DNA from 4 places in the Variovorax sp. UC74_104 genome. Region 1 is predicted to be linked to each of the others. Evidence: predicted binding sites of a transcription regulator. Region 1 holds the regulator's gene; each other region holds the start of a gene.

Region 1 (4,352 bases):
CGCAGGTGCACCGACAGCACGTCGGCCGCGGCGAAGAACTCGTGTCGGTTCTGTGCCACCTGGAAGCCATCGGAACGCGCCTTGGCGCAGCTGGCTCACGGCCCCAGATCACGACCTGCATGCCGAAGGCCTGACCGTAGCGCGCGACCAACTGGCCGATGCGGCCATAGCCCCAGATGCAAAGCGTCTTGCCCTTGAGCACCGAGCCGATGCCGAAGTTGGGCGGCATGGAGGCCGACTTGAGCCCCGACTGCTGCCAGGCGCCATGCTTGAGGTTGCTGATGTACTGCGGCAGCCGGCGCATGGCGGCCATGATGAGCGCCCATGTGAGTTCGGCAGGCGCCTGCGGAGAGCCGGAGCCTTCCGCCACGGCCACGCCTCGCTCGGTGCAGGCCGCGACATCAATGTGTCCGGCAACGCGCCCGGTCTGGGAAATGAGCTTGAGCTTGGGGAGCTTCTCGATCAGCTGGCGCGAGATCTGGGTGCGCTCGCGGATCAGCACGATCACGTCGGCGTCCTTGAGGCGAACCGATAGCTGCCCAATGCCCTTCACCGTGTTGGTATAGACCTTGGCCGCGTATGCGTCCAGCTTGGAAGCGCAGCGCAGCTTGCGTACGGCGTCCTGGTAATCGTCGAGGATCACAATGTTCATGGCACGCCATTGTGCCTCGCAGCATTGGAATGTCGCGCCTGCGAACGTTTGGATACCCACCCCGAAGCCGCTCGCAGGGCCGTTCGGGCTCAGTGCAGGCGGGTCGAGCGCGGTGCCGTGGCCATGGTTTCGGCGGCCTCGAGCGCGGCCAGTCGGTCGAGCTCGGCGCAGACATCGGCCATGCGGCCGGAGATTCGGACGCGATTGCTGCTGCACTGCCTGTTCTTGTCGTCGACGACGCGGACCACTCGCAACGGGCGTGCTGGCACGGTGGCCGCCTGGCTGGGCGAGGCACTGCCACCCGAGCGGGCCGTGCAGGCGGGGCGCACCGCTACATAGCGCAGTCCGGCAGAGGATTCGGTCGTGTCGATGTGATTCCCGCGACGATCGCGACGTGCCGGCATCAGGCGGCTGGCCAGCGATTGCAAGGGCATCCAGATATCGGCGATGGCGAGGAGGGCGATTCCCATGTGAACTCCAAGAAAGTAGAGGTTGAACACAGGCAGGATTTCTTGAATCGGCCGCGACAGGGTGATGGCGACTCTTCGCCATACGCCCGCCACCTGTCGAGGCCGGATGGGGATGCGTGCTGCGGAAAGCAGGCCGCCCGGGGCCTACATCAGCATCGTGTTTCGGATGAGTCCGACAGCGAGGCCTTCGATTTCGAAAGGCTCTCCGGGCTGCACAATGATGGTCGGGTAGTCGGGGTTCTCGGCGTGCAGCTCGATGACCTGCTTGTTGCGCTTCAGGCGCTTGACGGTCACTTCGTCGCCCAGCCGGGCCACCACGATCTGGCCGTTGCGGGCCTCCTTGGTGGCTTGCACCGCGAGCAAGTCGCCGTCCATGATGCCGGCGTCGCGCATCGACATGCCTCGCACCTTGAGCAGGTAGTCGGGCTGGCGCTGGAACAGCGTGTTCTCGACGTAGTAGGTCTGGTCGACGTGCTCCTGCGCCAGGATCGGCGAACCTGCCGCGACGCGGCCGATGAGCGGCAGCGCAAGCTGGGCCATGCCGGGCAGCGAGAGCGAGAACTGGTTGCCTTCGCGATGGCGCGTTTCGTTGAGCGAGCGCAGCGCGTCACCCTTGAGGCGGATGCCGCGCGAGGTACCGCTGACGAGCTCGATGACGCCCTTGCGCGCCAGCGCCTGCAGATGCTCTTCCGCGGCGTTGGCTGACTTGAAGCCGAGTTCGTTGGCGATCTCGGCGCGGGTGGGCGGCGCACCGGTACGTGCGATGGCGCTCTGGATGAGATCCAGGATCTGCTGCTGGCGGGCTGTAAGCTTCACGGCGAACTGCATATGTGGTTCCTTGCGGTACTGGCTGGATATCCAGTGGCTGTATTTTTAACCAGTTTTTTTAAGTTGACAAGCCATGGTCAATTCCTCTTCGCCTGAATTGCGCCGACGCGCGGTGGTTCTGGGTACCGGCGGCACCATCGCGGGCCGGGCCGCCAGCAGCGACGACAACATCGGCTACACCGCCGCGCAGGTGGGCGTGGCCGACCTGCTGGGCGGTATCGAGGCGCCTGACGGCGTGACCCTCGAGGCCGAGCAGGTGGCCCAGGTGGACAGCAAGGACATGTCCTTCGACATCTGGCAGCAGTTGGCGCGATGCTGCGCGCACTGGCTGGCGCAGGCCGATGTGGCCGGCGTGGTTATCACGCACGGCACCGACACCATCGAGGAGACGGCGTTCTTCCTGCACTCCGTGCTGGCACCATCCAAGCCCGTGGTGCTCACCTGCGCGATGCGTCCGGCCACCGCGCTGTCGCCGGACGGGCCGCAGAACGTGCGCGATGCGATCGGCGTCGCAATGACGCAGGGCGCCAAGGGCGTGACGGTGGTGTGCGCCGGCGCCGTCCACGGCGGCGTCGACATCCAGAAGGTGCATACCTATCGGCTCGACGCCTTTGCCTCAGGCGATGCAGGACCGATCGGCTATGTCGAGGAGGGGGAAGTGCGCCTCGTCCGCGCCTGGCCGCAGGGGCAGGCTGTGTCGGCGGCGAAGATCCTGGGGACGACCGCGGTGCAGTGGCCCCGGGTGGAGATCGTGATGAGCCATGCCGGTGCCAGCGGGGCGGTGATCGATGCGCTCCTGCTGCCTGGGGGCGCGGAGCCCCTGCGCGGGCTGGTGCTTGCCACTACCGGCAACGGCACCCTTCACCATGCTCTGGAGGCGGCTGCGCTCAGGGCGCAGGACGCCGGTGTCTCGGTGGTCAGGGCGACGCGTTGCACCAGCGGGCGCATCCTCCCGAAGGCCGGCGATCCGCTGCGCGATGCAGGCGCACTGACGCCGGTCAAGGCGCGCATCGCCCTGATGCTCGAACTGCTGGGGTGAAAACGAAACCGCCCCTGTCGAAGGGGCGGTTTTCTTGGAGTCAGGTCAGCTGCTCAACGCGGCCAAGGCCCGCTGCGTGATCTCGTCGACCGTGCCCACGCCTTTGATGGCGCGGTACTTCGGCGCTGCGGCCGGGTCTGCCTTCGCCCAGGCGGAGTAGTAGTCGACCAGCGGACGCGTCTGCTGGCTGTACACCTCGAGCCGCTTGCGCACGGTTTCTTCCTTGTCGTCCTCGCGCTGGATCAGGTCCTCGCCGGTCACGTCGTCCTTGCCTTCCACCTTGGGCGGATTGAACTTGACGTGGTAGGTGCGGCCCGAAGCCGGGTGCGAACGGCGGCCGCTCATGCGCTCGATGATGTCGCTGAAGGGCACATCGATCTCGAGCACGTAGTCGAGCTTGACGCCGGCCGCCTTCATGGCGTCGGCCTGGGGAATGGTGCGGGGGAATCCGTCGAAGAGGAAGCCGCCGGCGCAATCGGGCTGCGCGATGCGTTCCTTCACGAGGTTGATGATCAGGTCGTCGCTGACCAGCGCGCCGGCGTCCATGACCGCCTTGGCCTGCAGTCCGAGCGGGGTGCCGGCCTTGACGGCTGCGCGCAGCATGTCGCCGGTCGAAATCTGGGGAATGCTGTACTTCTGGCAAATGAAGGCCGCTTGCGTGCCTTTGCCCGCCCCGGGCGCGCCCAGCAAAATTAGTCTCATGGTGTCCTCGGACGGTTCTTAGATCTTGTGTCGCGCCGTGCATCGGCCCCGTGGCTGGGCAAGGCGGAGTTGTTTCGAGGATAGCATGCGTGCCCTTGGGGAAATCCCGCTCCTGCAGCCGCCGGGACGCTCAGGCGCCTGCGGCTGCGAAGACCGCGCGCACGCGCGCAAGGTCTTCGGGCGTGTCGATGCCGGGGCCCGGCGCGACATGGCTCACATGCACCGCGATGCGATGGCCGTGCCACAGCGCGCGCAGTTGCTCGAGTGCTTCCGTCGACTCGACGGGCGCCGGGGGCAGCGAAGGAAAGCGCCGCACGAAGCCCGCGCGATAGCCATAGATCCCGATGTGGCGCAGCGGCGCAGGGGCGGCGGGCAACACGGCAGGCGCGGCACCGTTGGCGGAGCCGTCGCGCCACCATGGAATGGGCGCGCGGCTGAAGTACATCGCGTTGCCTTGTGCGTCGAGCACGACCTTCACCACGTTGGGATTCATGAAGTCGCCCACCGAATCGATCTCGTGGGCCGCGGTGCTCATCGCCGCTTCGGCGTGCGTGGACAGTGTGCTCGCCACCGCATCGATCAGTGCCGGGTCGATCAGCGGCTCGTCGCCCTGCACGTTGACGACGATGTCGTCGCCATCGAGCCCGAGTTGTTCGCAGGC
Region 2 (4,352 bases), 360 kb from region 1:
CTTCGTCGCGGTGGGTCGGCGCATGAGCATCTCGCTCGCTGCGCAGGACCTGTGCCTCACGCAGTCGGCGGTCAGCAAGCAGATCCACGCGCTCGAATCGCAGCTCGGCGTCGCGCTGCTGGTGCGCGGGCACCGCTCGATCTCGTTCACGCCCGAGGGCGAGCGGCTCTTTCGCAGCGCCGACGGCGCCGTGCAGCAGCTGCAGGACGTGATGGGCGGCATCCGCCAGTCCGGCGAGCAGCGCCCCGTGACGCTCAGCGCGAGCATCGGCATGACTGGGCTGTGGCTGCTGCCGCGGCTGGGCAAGGTGCAGAAGCTGCATCCGGGCGTGGACGTACGGGTGTCCTCCAACAACCGGCTGGCCGACCTGCGCAACGACGGCATCGACCTGGCCATCCGCTACACCACGCCCGCGCTGGCGCCGGCCGGGTCGGTGCGGCTCTTCGGGGAGACGGTGGCGCCGGTCGCGCACCCCTCGCTCGGGCTGCGCTCGCTCGACGAGCCCGGGGCGCTGGCCGGCCAGTGCCTGCTGGCCTTCGAGGATCCGCAGCACCCCTGGCTGCAGTGGAAGGACTGGCTCGCGGCGGTGGGCTGGGCCGACGCGAAGCCGCAGGCGGTGTTGCACTTCAACCAGTACGACCAGCTGATCCAGGCCGCGCTGGCCGGGCAGGGCGTGGCGCTGGGGCGGCTGGAGCTGATCCAGCCGCTGCTCGACGAGAACCGGCTGGTGCGCATCGCCGCGCCGGTGCCGGAGCAGCCCTCGGGCCATGCCTACTGGCTGATCCAGGCGGAGGAATCGCCGCGCGAGGACGTGCGCCACGTCGCCGAATGGCTGGTGGACGAGGCGCGAAGGTCGTCAGTCGGCTGAGGCCTGCGCCTTGCAGAACGCGATCGCCTCGTCGAGCCGGTCGTTGCCCCAGAACATCTCGTCGTCCACGAAGAACGTGGGCGCGCCGAAGATGCCTTTCTCGGCCGCCGTCTCGGTCTGTTGCCGCAGCCGCAGCTTGTTGGTGTCCGACAGCGCCTCCTCGATGACGCGGTGCGCCGGCAGGCCGAGCGAGCCCAGCAGCTCGTGCATTGCCTGGGGCGAATCGATGTCGCGGTCCTCGGCGAAATTCATCGACATGGTGCGGCGGCAGAACTCGCCCATCCACGGCTGCGAGGCACCCACCAGCGCGATGCGAAGCGGCAGCACGGCCGGGCGCGGAAAGTGGGTTGGCCGCTGCCACGGCAGGCCGTACTTGCGGCACTGGCGGGCCATGTCCTTCCAGGTGTAGTCGCCCTTTTCCTTCTGCAGCACGAAGGGCGAAGACTCCCAGCCGAAGGAACGGAAGATCGGCCCCAGCAGGAAGGGCCGCCAGCGGACGGCGATGCCGTGCGCGGCGGCATCGGCTTCGATGCGCATGGTGCTCAGGTAGCTGTAGTTGCTGCCGAAGTCGAACCAGAACTCGAGTGCGGCGCTCATTCGAACACCACCAGGCAGCGGGCCTCGATGCTCTCGCGCAGCGGCGCGTCGGCGGGCGTTTCGGGGTGGTCGAAGGCCGCGTGCGGCGTGTAGCGCGAGACGCCGCCGAGTTGCGAGTCGTACTGCTTGAAGACCAGCGCCTCGTGCCGGTCCATCGCGGAGAAGTACGACCAGCGGTGCGTGGGCGAATGCGTCGCCAGATAGATCTCGCCGGTGCGGCGCGGATAGCGCACCTCTGCGCTGACCAGGTCCTTCGCCATCACCGAGCGCGCGTCGCACACGGCCAGCGGCGTGTCGAGCACCGGCCCCTTGATCGAGCGCCAGACATTGACGATGCAGTAGCGCCGCACGGCTGCGGCCTCTTCGGGGTCGGTCAGCACCAGCGCGAGTCTTCGGCGGCCCGATTCCTCTGTGTAGTCGTTGTGGATGCGGCCGTTGGCGGCGGCCCGGCCGTCGGTCGCGCGGCGGCCGAAGCTTAAAGCGGCGCGGTCGGCCTCGCGCCGGCGCACCAGGTGGTCGAACACATAGGCGCGCGCGCCGCCGGTGACGGCCAGCGCCAGTTCGGCCACCTCGCGGTGGTAGACGGCCTCGACCTCCGCGTCGTCGAGGAAGTCGCGCACGGCCGTGGGCGCATCGCGCAGCACGAAGCCCTCGCGCTCGATGTCGGGCGGCGTGGCGGCGGTGCGCGCGTCGGCGATCGGCATGGGGCGCAGCTCGTAGCTGCCGCTTTCCCATGGCGTGTCGGGCGGGGGCTGGAAGGTGTAGCTGAAGGGGCGCAGGGCGGAGGGCTGGAGGTAGTTCAGGCCTGCGGTGACGGTGCTCTGGGTGGTCATGCGTGGCTCCTTGTGGATGGGGCCATTGGAGCGAAGCGGCGCCCCGGGCTCAAACGACTTCTTTTCGCCTTCGCATGAGCTTCAGGAATGTGAAGGCCGACGGTAAGAAGAAAAACAGGGAAAGCGGCGTTCCTGTTGTAGGCTGCGAAATACTGTATGAAAATACAGTTAACAGTCATCGCCATGGGCCTTCCTTTCCTCGATTCCTTTTCCGCTGCCGCGGGCCGCGGCGTCTGGCACGCCGACGAGCTCGGGTTGGCCGACGCTCAGGTCGTCGCCACCGGCCATGCTGCGCTCGACGCCGAGCTGCCGGGCGGCGGCTGGCCGGTCGGCGCGATGACGGAACTGCTGCTGCCCGCGCCCGAGGCTCATGTCTGGCGGCTGCTGCTGCTCGCGCTGGCGCAGGCGGTGGCCGCGCGGGGCGGGCCGGTGGTGCTGATCGGCGCGCCCTACGAGCCCTGCGGCGCGTCGCTCGCGGCGCAGGGGCTGCCGGTGGAGGCGCTGATGTGGGTGCGCAGCGAGGCCCCGGCCGCGCGGCTGTGGGCCTGTGAGCAGGCGCTGCGCTGCGCCGACGTGTCCGCCGTCGTCGCCTGGCTGCCGCAGGCGCGGGTGGGCGAGTTGCGGCGGCTGCAGCTGGCGGCCGCGCAGCACGAGGTGCTGCTCTTCGTGTGCCGGCCCGAGTCGGTGGCGCTGTCGGCATCGCCCGCGCGGCTGCGCATCCGGGCCGATCGCAGCGAAGCCGATGCGTCGCAGATCGAACTGCACATCCTCAAGCGCCGAGGCCCGCCGCTGGCCGCGCCGGTGATGCTGCCTGCCCGCAACGAGCGCATGGCCGCGCTGCTGGCCGCCGCCCGGCTGCGGCGCAAGCTGCGCCTGCAGCAGCAGGGCGTGGCCCCTGCGGGCGAACCGGCAGCCTCGGCCACGGTGGTGCGCATCGACGCATGGAAAGGAGGCCAGGATGCACTGGATCGCCTTGCGGTGGTTGCCTGAAGCCGGCACGCCAGACACGCCCGATGCCCTGGCGACCATGCCCACGCCCGAGGCTCTGGGCTGGTGGGCCCTGAAGTACACGCCCCACGTCGCCTGGCTCGACGAGGCGCTGATGCTCGAAGTCTCCGCCTGCGAGCGCCTCTGGGGCGGGCGTATGCAGCTCATGCGCCTGCTGCAGGCCGACAACCCCGCGCCCGACGCGCGCATGCTGGGCACGCAGGGCGCCACCAGCCTGATCGCATTGGCGCGGCTGCGACTGTTCGTGCGCGACGAGAAGCGCCCGAAGGACGTGCCTGCCGGCCTTCCGCTCGACACGCTGAGCGCCGCGCATGAGCACCTCGACCTGCTGGCGCGCCTGGGTTGCCGCACCTGGGGCGATGTGGCGGCGCTGCCGCGCGGCGGGCTCACGCGGCGCTTCGGCACCGGGCTTCGCGAGGCGCTAGACATCGCCTGGGGCCTTCGCCCCGAAAGCCATTCATGGCTCACGCTGCCCGACGTGTTCGAGCAGAAGCTGGAGCTGCCCGCGCTGGCCGAGACCGCGCCCGAACTCATGTGGTCGGCCAACCGGCTGCTGACCTCGCTGCAGCTCTGGCTGCGCGCCCGCCAACGCGGCGTGCGTGCGCTGGAGCTGCAATGGACGCTCGACCTGCGGCGCTTCAACGGCGTGAACCTGCCGCCGCACGAGCAGCTCACCGTGCGCACGGCAGAACCCACGCAGGACATGGCGCACCTGCGCCGGTTGCTGTCCGAAAAGCTGGCCCTCGCCACGCTGGCCGCGCCCGCGAGCTGGATCAGGCTGCGCACGCTCGAGACCGACCCGTGGGCCGGCGCCAGCACCAGCTTCCTGCCGGAAGACAACCGCAAGGGCGACAGGCTGCACGAGATGGTCGAGCGGCTCAGCGTGCGGCTCGGTCCGCAGCAGGTGGTGGTGCCGTCTGCGCAGGCCGACCACCGGCCCGAGCGCAAGCAGGCGTGGCGGCCTGCATTGCAGAAGGAAAAGGACAAGGAGAAGCCGGCCGGCGACAAGAGCCGGAAGGCGGCTGCCGCAGCGGCCTCGCAGCCCG
Region 3 (4,352 bases), 910 kb from region 1:
CCGACGCTGCCCATGGTGGCGAACAGCGGCACGATGACGATGGCGCAGATCAGCCCTTCGATGAACACCAGCAGCGTGCCGCCGACGAAGAGCGAGGTCGCCACCCACGGCGCCCAGATGTAGTAGCCCCAGCTGCGCCGCTCGATGCGCTCGGCCATGTAGACGGTGACCGCGCCGCACACCGCCGGCACGAAGTACACGAAGGAGCCCAGCATGGCCGAGTAGGGCTTGCCGGGTGCGCTGCTGAAGACGATGCGCAGCACGAGCGCAATCGCGGCGCCGGACGCCATGGGCCAGAACCAGCCGAACGGCATGCCACGAACGGGCTTGGGCTGCGCTTCTTCATGTGCTGGCTGCTCGATGGGGGCGAGTTCGGAAAACCTGCTTTCTTCGGAGTCTTTTTGCATGCGGGAACCTCTTCTTCTCCTCGTTGTGTCGTTTCGGGGGCTGCCGTTCAGTCGCAATGGCGCGTGGCGGTGACCATGCAGTAGTCGAAGTCGCGCCAGAACATGCCCAGCGCCAGTGCGCAGTAGCTGGCCACGATGTGCTTGCGCCGCCACGGGCTGAGCCTGCCGCGCGCCTTCCACAGCTCGGCCAGCGTGAAGCGCGTGGCCAGCACGGGAATGTGCAGCGCGCTGGGTGCGACGCGCCAGCGCAGCGACTTCACTTCCACGTTGTCGAAGCCGTTTGCCCGCAGTGCCGCGACGAAGTCGTCGCGCACGGCCAGCGTGGGCACGGCCCAACTGTCGGCCCACAGGCGGTGCAGCCAGTTCGCCAGGCGGCCGGGCCGGTGCCGCAGCAGGAAGCCGTCGACCACGGCCAGCCGCGCGCCGGGCTTCAGCAGCCGTGCGGCTTCGCGGACGAAGTCGGCCTTGTCGGTGCCGCCGGCATAGCAGGCGCTTTCCAGGGCCCAGGCGCCGTCCGCCTGTGCGGCGGGCAGTCCGGTGCGGGTGTAGTCGGCTTCGATGTGCGCCATGCGGTCGGCCACGCCGGCGGCAGCGTCGAGCTTCGCGGCGATGCGGTTCTGCACGGCGACGTTGGTCACGGTGACGGCGTAGAGCGATGCGTCGTCGCCGACCAACGTGCGCGCGGTGGCGCCGGCGCCGCAACCCATGTCGATCACGCAGCGGCGCCTGTCGCTGGCCTGGGACGCCTCGCCGAGACGCAGCGCGCGGCCGACCATGCGGTTCATTTCGACGAGCATGCCTTCGCGCCGCAGCGGGTTCAGGCCCGCGCGCCAGAAGCCGAAGTGCATGTTGTAGCTGGGGCTCCAGGCGCTGTAGTCGGTCGCGACCTCGGTGAAGTAGTCCTGCGTGTCTTCAGTTGTGACGGTGTTCTCGGACTGGCTGTGCGCGAGCGTCTCGTGCGGCATGCGGAAGTCGGGCTGGAAGACGGTCGGCATGGCGGTTCCCTCGCTGGTTTGTTCGTCGGGTTTCTTTTCGGGTCAGATGCGGCAGTTGTCGTCGCATGAGGGCGCGACGCGCCCGGCGAGCCTCGTGGCCAGCCAGCGCGGAATGCGGTAGCGGTTGCGCGCCAGCAGTGCATAGGCGCGGTCGGCCAGCGGAGCGACGACCGGCAGGTCGAGCAGGAAGCTGCCGCTGGAGAGTCCCACCGCCGTGCGGCAGATGCGGATGGCCGGCACGCCGACGTGCACGCGGCCCTCGGCGTCCGACACATGGATGGCCGCCATCAGCGCCTCGCGCGGTGCCGGGCCGTCGTTGAACGTGGCCGGCGAGCAATCGACCATCCGCAGCCGGCCCGCCGTGTCGCGCGCCTTGAGGCTGCCCATCTCGGCCGAGCAGATCGCGCAGCTCGCGTCGAAATAGACGGTGAGCGGGTAGGCGGGAGTGGGGATGCGGCTCATGATGTTCCTTGTTATCGATATTTCTGTCAAAACAGAAATTGATGGGCAAAAAAAGAGACCTTCAGATCATTGGGAGGCTGGCGTGGTGCGCATCCGGGTCTTCGCCCTTGCCTGTGCCCTTGCCGCCCTGCGACGAATCGCCGCGCACGAACTTCTGCACGCTCGCGCCCAGCGTCATCACCTTGTCGAGCGTGCCGGGCGACAGCCGCAGCATCTCGTCGGCCCACGTGGCGAGCTTTTCCATGAGCTCCATCGTGGAGCGGATGCGGTCCTGCGCGTCGGCAGGCTCCTTCTGGAAGTCGGGGCTGGAGACCAGTTCGCGGAGCACGCGCACGGTGGGGTCGAACTCGCGCTCCTTGCGCTCGCGCACCACGGTGCGGAACAGCTCCCACACGTCGACGCTGGTCTCGAAGTAGTCGCGCCGGTCGCCCAGCGTGTGGGTCACGCGGACCAGGTTCCAGGCCTGCAGCTCCTTCAGGCTGTTGCTGATGTTGGAGCGGGCCACGCCGAGCGTGTCGCACAGCTCCTCGGCGTTCATGGGCTTGCCGTGGGCGAAGAGCAGGGCATGGATCTGCGAGACGGTGCGGTTCACGCCCCAAAGGGACCCCATTTCGCCCCAGTGCAGGACGAACTTGCGTTGGATGTCGGTGAGTTCCATGCGCCGAGTTTAGGATTCTCGAAATTTCTGTCAAGAAAGAAATTAAAAATTCGGCAGCGACGGTGAATCGGTGGAATACTGTATGAATAAACAGTAAATAGAACAGAAAACCGAGTTGCCAAGGAGTCGCCGACCATGCCAGCCGCCTTCATTCCCATCCATGCCATCAAGGGCCGCGGCGCGGCCACGCACATCGCGCATCGGTTCTCCAAGGACGAGCGCAATGCCTTCGACGACGGCTGGGGCACGCTCGAGGAAGGCGCGGCCGAGGCCGAGGAACTGCAGCCCCTCGCCACCGAAGTGCGCTTCGAGGACGTGAAGTCGGTCCTCAACGAGAACGACTCGCCCGACATCTCCTTCGACCGCTCGATCAACCCGTACCGGGGATGCGAACACGGTTGCATCTACTGCTTCGCACGGCCCACGCACAGCTACCTCAACCTGTCGCCGGGGCTCGACTTCGAGACCAAGCTGATCGCCAAGCGCAACATCGTCGAGGTGCTGCGCACGGAGCTCGGGCGCCGCAGCTACCGGCCGAGCCACATCGCCATCGGTACCGCGACCGACTGCTACCAGCCCATCGAGCGCGAGCTGCGGCTCACGCGCTCGGTCATCGAGCTGCTGCGGGAAGCGCGCCATCCGTTCGCGCTGGTCACCAAGTCGAGCGCCGTCGAGCGCGACCTCGACCTGATCGCGCCCATGGCCGCCGACCGCCTGGCGGCCGTGTACGTCACCGTGACCACGCTCGACGGCGACCTCGCCCGCAAGCTGGAGCCGCGCGCCGCCGCGCCGCATCGCCGGCTGCGCACCATTCGCACGCTCGCGGAGGCCGGCGTGCCGGTCGGCGTGAGCGTGGCGCCGCAGATTCCCTTCGTGACCGAAGACATGGAACAGGTGCTCGAGGCCGCGTGGGAGGCCGGCGCGCGCAGCGCCTTCTACACGGTGGTGCGGCTGCCGTGGGAAGTGGCGCCGCTCTTCAAGGAGTGGCTCGCGTTGCACTACCCGCAGCGCGCCGACCGCATCATGGCGCGCATCCACGACATGCGAGGCGGCAAGGACTACGACGCCGACTTCGCCACGCGCATGAAGGGCTCGGGCCTCTGGGCCGACCTGATCCACCAGCGCTTCCAGAAGGCCACGAACCGCCTGGGCTACAACCGCGAGCGCATTCCGCTCGATGTGTCGGCATTCCGTCCGCCGGGTGCCGTGGGGCAGGGCGGCCTGTTCTGACGAGTCGAGGGCCGTCGGGCCTTCTCTCTTTCTTTTTTTCCTTCTAGACGTAGCTCAGCGGCAGCGCCGTCGTCTGCTTCAGCTCCTGCATCGCGAAGCTCGAGCTGACGTCGTGCAGGTTGGTGCCCGCGATCAGGCGCTTGTAGACCGCGTCGTAGGCCGCGATGTCAGGCACCACCACGCGCAGCAGGTAGTCGACGTCGCCGCTCATCCGGTAGAACTCGACGACCTCCGGAATGGCATGCACCGTGGCCGTGAAGCGGTCGAACCACTCCTGCGAGTGCGTGCTGGTGCGCACCGACACGAACACCGTCACCGCCACGTTGACCTTGCGCGGATCGAGCAGCGCCACCGAGCGCGTGATGACGCCGGCCTCCTTCAGGCGCTGGATGCGCCGCCAGCACGGCGTGGCGGAGAGGCCGACCTGCTCGGCGATCTGGGCCACCTGCAGCTCGGCGTCGCGCTGCAGGAGATCAAGAATTCGGATATCTATGGAATCCAGTTTCACTAGTTATCCAGAAAAGAGCATCAGATTCCAATCTTATAAGTATCGCCTGCGCAAAAGGCAAGCCGATTCCCAGGCCCGGCCGGCAGACTCCT
Region 4 (4,352 bases), 2.8 Mb from region 1:
GTGCCGCTGATGGGGCTGTCGCGCTTCGCTGTCGACGCTGCCATGTCCGACGCGCTGGCGGCCGTTGCCGAAGAGACGCTGCGCGATCCGATGGCCCTGGTGGGGCAGGAGACCATCGACGAGTTCGGCCTTCGTTCGCCGAAGGTGCATCGCGGCCTGCTGGTGAGCGGCGACCGCTTCGTCTCGACCACCGCCGAGAGCGCGGCGCTGCAGCGCGCCTTGCCCGATGCGCTCGCGGTCGAGATGGAGGGCGCCTCGGTCGCGCAGGTGTGCCACGACTACGGCGTGCCCTTCGCGGCGATGCGCACGATCTCCGACCGGGCCGACGATGCCGCGCACGGTGATTTCTCGCGCTTCGTCGTTTCGGTCGCGAGCCGCTACAGCCTCGCGCTCGTCGATGCGTGGCTCGCTTCGCTGCCGGCGGAACTCGGCTGAATTCAGCCGAGCGAGGGCGTGCGGCGGCGCGGGATATCGCGCAGCAGCGGCGGGATCGACAGCGCCAGCAGCAGCGCCGCCAACGGCACCACGCACACGAAACCCACGTACTTGAAGCCCAGCGCGCCCACCGCGCCGCCGAGCACGAACATGCCGACCAGCCCGCCCGCGCGGCGCATGCGGCTGCGGTCGTGGCGCACGGGCAGGATCGGCGCCGGTGCCGACTTCGGGCGGCGGTTCCAGTAGAGCATCTTGCCGATCTCGATGCCCATGTCGGTGATGTTGCCGGTCATGTGCGTGGTGCGGATGCTGCCGCCCGATGTCTTGGACGCCACCGCGTTCTGCAGCCCCATGATGAAGGACAGCAGCAGCACGGTGAGCGGCACCGCGAAGGGCGTCGCCCAGGTCAGCGTGATGGCGCCCATGAGCCCGAAGGGAAACATCAGCGCCGCCTCCAGCATCAGCGGCAGGGCGTACACCCCGTGCATGCGGTGCTGGCGGCCCCAGTTCACGAGCACCGCGCAGACGGCGGCGCCGCTCAGGAAGGCCAGGATCGCGCCCAGCGCATTCAGCAGCAGCTTGACGTTGCCCAGCACCATGCCGTCGGCCAGCTGCGAGGCGAAGCCCGTCATGTGCGAGGTGTACATGTGCAGGACGAGGAAGCCGCCCGCGTTGATTGCGCCGGCATTGAAGGCCAGCAGCAGGCCCAGCGCGATGTTGGTCGACGGCGCGCGGTGGCGGTTGGTGAGGAAGCGGATTCTGCGCACTGTGGCTCTCCAGGTCAGCGCTTGCTGCCGGCCACTCTAGCACCGGCCGCGCGGCGCTTCTTCTCTTCTTCCTACTTCAGCCAGCCGCGCCGGCGGAAGTACCACATCGGCACCAGCGCGCTGGCCGCCATCAGCACGATGGCATAGGGGTAGCCCATGGCCCAGTCGAGCTCGGGCATGAACTTGAAGTTCATGCCGTAGATGCTGGCGATCAGCGTCGGCGGCAGCAGCGCCACGCTGGCCACCGAGAAGATCTTGATGGTCTTGTTCTGGTTGATGTTGATGAAACCGACGGTCGCATCCATCAGGAAGTTGATCTTGTCGAAGAGGAAGGCCGTGTGGTTGTCCAGCGACTCGATGTCGCGCAGGATCTGGCGCGCTTCCTCGAACTGCTCGGCGTTGAGCATCTTGCTGCGCATCATGAAGCTGACGGCGCGGCGCGTGTCCATCACGTTGCGGCGGATGCGCCCGTTCAGGTCTTCCTGCCGCGCGATGGCGCCGAGCACCTCGCCGGCCAGCTCGTCGCTGACGTTGCCCGACAGCACCTTCTTGCTGGCGGCCTCGAGCTCGTCGTAGATGTTCTCCAGCGAGTCGGCCGAGTATTCGGCGTCGGCGTCGAAGAGCTTGAGCATGACTTCCTTGGCGTCCTCGATCAGCCCCGGCGCGCGGCGCGCGCGCATGCGCAGCAGGCGGAACACGGGCACGTCCTCGTCGTGGATCGAGAACAGCACGCCGCGGCTGCGCAGGTCGGTGTTGTGCTGGTTGAGGATGAAGGCGACGCGCACGGTGCGCGGGGCCTCGTCGTCGTCGATCAGGAAGTCGGAGCGGATGTGCAGCTCGCCGTTGTCTTCCTCGTAGAAGCGCGCGGACTCCTCGATGTCCTCGTCCATCGCGTCTTCGGGAATGGACAGGCCGTAGTACTGCTTGATCCAGCGCTTTTCCTCGAGCGTGGGCGATTCGAGGTCGACCCAGATCGGCTGGAACTTGGAGAGCTCTTCGAGGGCCTCGATCTCTTCCTGGACGAGGCGGCCGTTGGCGAGCGTGAAGATGTTGAGCATGGGGCTCACTCCCGGGAATGACTGACTGGACGATGGGCGAGGGAGGGGGCGCTTTCAATTCCCCGGCCCGACGCGCGCGGCAAGCGCGAAAGAAACGTCAGCGAAAGGGAGTTGAAAGCTGCCGAGACGGGGCGGTTTCCATTGGAAAAATCTCCGGGTTGCAGCGAGGCGCGATTATGTCACCGGCCACATGTAGCCAGGGTGGCCGGACTGGACGGGCATACAGTAAAGTCGTGCGCCATGCAGACCACTGCGCTCCCCGTTTTTCCACCCGTGCCGAAGACCCAGGCCGAACGCCTGGCCGATGCGCTCGCCTCGCTCAACGAGGCGCAGCGCGCCGCGGTCGAGCACGGCGTGAGCGCCGCCACCACGGGGCGCGACGAGCGGCCGCTGCTGGTCATCGCGGGCGCCGGCTCGGGCAAGACCAGCACGCTGGCGCACCGCGTCGCAACCCTCATCGCCGGCGGGGTCGATCCGCAGCGCCTGCTGCTGCTGACCTTCTCGCGCCGCGCCGCACAGGAAATGGAGCGCCGCGCCGGCCGGGTGCTGGCGCAGGTGCTCGGGCTGAAGTCGGAGGCGCCGCCCGCGCTGCCGTGGGCGGGCACCTTCCATGGCATCGGCGCGAGGCTGCTGCGCGAGTACGCACCGCAGATCGGACTCGACGAGAACTTCACCATCCACGACCGCGGCGACGCCGAAGACCTGATGGGGCTGGTGCGCCATGAACTCGGGCTGTCTTCCACCGTCAACCGCTTTCCGCGCAAGGGCACCTGCCTGTCGATCTATTCGCGCTGCGTGAACACCCGCGCGCCGCTGGCCGACGTGCTGAAGGAAGCCTTTCCCTGGTGCGGCGAGTGGGAGGCCGAGCTGAAGAAGCTGTTCGGCGCGTACGTCGAGGCCAAGCAGCGGCAGAACGTGCTCGACTACGACGACCTGCTGCTCTACTGGGCCGAGATGGCGGCCGAGCCCGCGCTGGCCGCGCACATCGGCGCGCGCTTCGACCATGTGCTGGTCGACGAATACCAGGACACCAACCTGCTCCAGGCGGCGATCCTGCTGGCGCTCAAGCCCGACGGACGAGGCGTGACGGTGGTGGGGGACGACGCGCAGTCGATCTACTCATTCCGCGGCGCCACGGTGCGCAACATCCTCGACTTTCCCTCGCAGTTCACGCAGGACGCGCGCGTGGTCACACTGGAGCGTAACTACCGCTCGACGCAGCCGATCCTCGACGTGTCGAACCGCGTCATCGCGCAGGCCGCCGAGCGGCATGCCAAGACGCTGTGGACCGACAAGCCCTCGGCCGGCAAGCCGCTGCTGGTGCTCGTGCCCGACGAGGCGGGGCAGGCGCGCTGGGTGGCCGACAAGGTGCTGGCGCACCGCGAGGGCGGGCTGGCGCTGAAGTCGCAGGCGGTGCTGTTCCGCACCTCTTCTCACAGCGCGGCGCTCGAACTCGAGCTGGCGCGTCGCAACATCCCGTTCGTGAAGTTCGGCGGGCTCAAGTTCCTGGAGGCCTCGCACGTGAAGGACCTGCTCGCGGTGCTGCGCTTCGCGCAGAACCCGCGCGGGCGCATGGCGGGGTTCCGCGTGACGCAGCTGATACCGGGCATCGGCCCCGCCACCAGCGCACGCCTGCTCGACGCGATGGAGCAGGCCGCCGACCCGGCCGCGGCCGTGCGCGACTTCGTGCCGCCTTCGGCCGCCCGCGCGCAATGGGCCGACTTCGTCGAAGCCTATGCCGCCCTGCGCGCGCCGGGGCTCAGGTGGCCCGCCGACGTCGAACTGGCGATGGACTGGTACCTGCCGCACCTGAAGCGCCTGTACGAGGACACCTCCGGCGTGCGGCGCGCCGACGTGGAGCAACTCGCGCGCCTCGCGGCAGGGTATGCCTCGCGCGAACGTTTTCTTACCGAACTCACGCTCGATCCGCCCGAAGCCACGAGCGACCGCCCGGGGCCGCCGCTGCTCGACGAGGACTACCTGATCCTCTCCACCATCCATTCGGCCAAGGGTCAGGAATGGAATTCGGTGCACGTGCTCAACGTGGTCGACGGCTGCCTGCCGGCCGACGTGGCCCAGAGCGCGCATGAGC

The links. The regulator LexA, encoded in region 1, represses DNA repair genes until DNA is damaged. The targets are predictions, from matches to a motif close to ACTGTATNNNNATACAGT.
Region 2: imuA (translesion DNA synthesis-associated protein ImuA) is a predicted target of LexA. The motif match lies at 2,450-2,467, and genes of this name have one in related genera.
Region 3: ACHMXA_RS23840 (PA0069 family radical SAM protein) is a predicted target of LexA. The motif match lies at 2,600-2,617, and genes of this name have one in related genera.
Region 4: ACHMXA_RS06245 (ATP-dependent helicase) is a predicted target of LexA. The motif match lies at 2,470-2,487, and genes of this name have one in related genera.

Annotation. Positions count from the first base shown of each region.
Region 1 is NZ_CP171978.1:4,154,974-4,159,325, reverse strand. It holds partial or broken gene ACHMXA_RS19540 (D-2-hydroxyacid dehydrogenase family protein) at 1-652, opposite strand, end outside; gene ACHMXA_RS19535 (hypothetical protein) at 742-1,152, opposite strand; gene lexA (transcriptional repressor LexA) at 1,267-1,950, opposite strand; gene ACHMXA_RS19525 (asparaginase) at 2,024-2,989, shown strand; gene adk (adenylate kinase) at 3,035-3,691, opposite strand; gene kdsB (3-deoxy-manno-octulosonate cytidylyltransferase) at 3,822-4,352, opposite strand, start outside.
Region 2 is NZ_CP171978.1:4,518,787-4,523,138, reverse strand. It holds gene ACHMXA_RS21215 (LysR substrate-binding domain-containing protein) at 1-868, shown strand, start outside; gene ACHMXA_RS21210 (2-hydroxychromene-2-carboxylate isomerase) at 857-1,465, opposite strand; gene ACHMXA_RS21205 (CmcJ/NvfI family oxidoreductase) at 1,462-2,298, opposite strand; gene imuA (translesion DNA synthesis-associated protein ImuA) at 2,482-3,288, shown strand; gene ACHMXA_RS21195 (DNA polymerase Y family protein) at 3,257-4,352, shown strand, end outside.
Region 3 is NZ_CP171978.1:5,063,648-5,067,999, reverse strand. It holds gene ACHMXA_RS23860 (SRPBCC domain-containing protein) at 1-407, opposite strand, end outside; gene ACHMXA_RS23855 (SAM-dependent methyltransferase) at 455-1,402, opposite strand; gene ACHMXA_RS23850 (thiol-disulfide oxidoreductase DCC family protein) at 1,445-1,864, opposite strand; gene ACHMXA_RS23845 (GbsR/MarR family transcriptional regulator) at 1,926-2,522, opposite strand; gene ACHMXA_RS23840 (PA0069 family radical SAM protein) at 2,658-3,752, shown strand; gene ACHMXA_RS23835 (Lrp/AsnC family transcriptional regulator) at 3,796-4,254, opposite strand.
Region 4 is NZ_CP171978.1:1,308,447-1,312,798, forward strand. It holds gene ACHMXA_RS06230 (5'-methylthioadenosine/adenosylhomocysteine nucleosidase) at 1-435, shown strand, start outside; gene ACHMXA_RS06235 (YoaK family protein) at 438-1,202, opposite strand; gene corA (magnesium/cobalt transporter CorA) at 1,274-2,260, opposite strand; gene ACHMXA_RS06245 (ATP-dependent helicase) at 2,501-4,352, shown strand, end outside.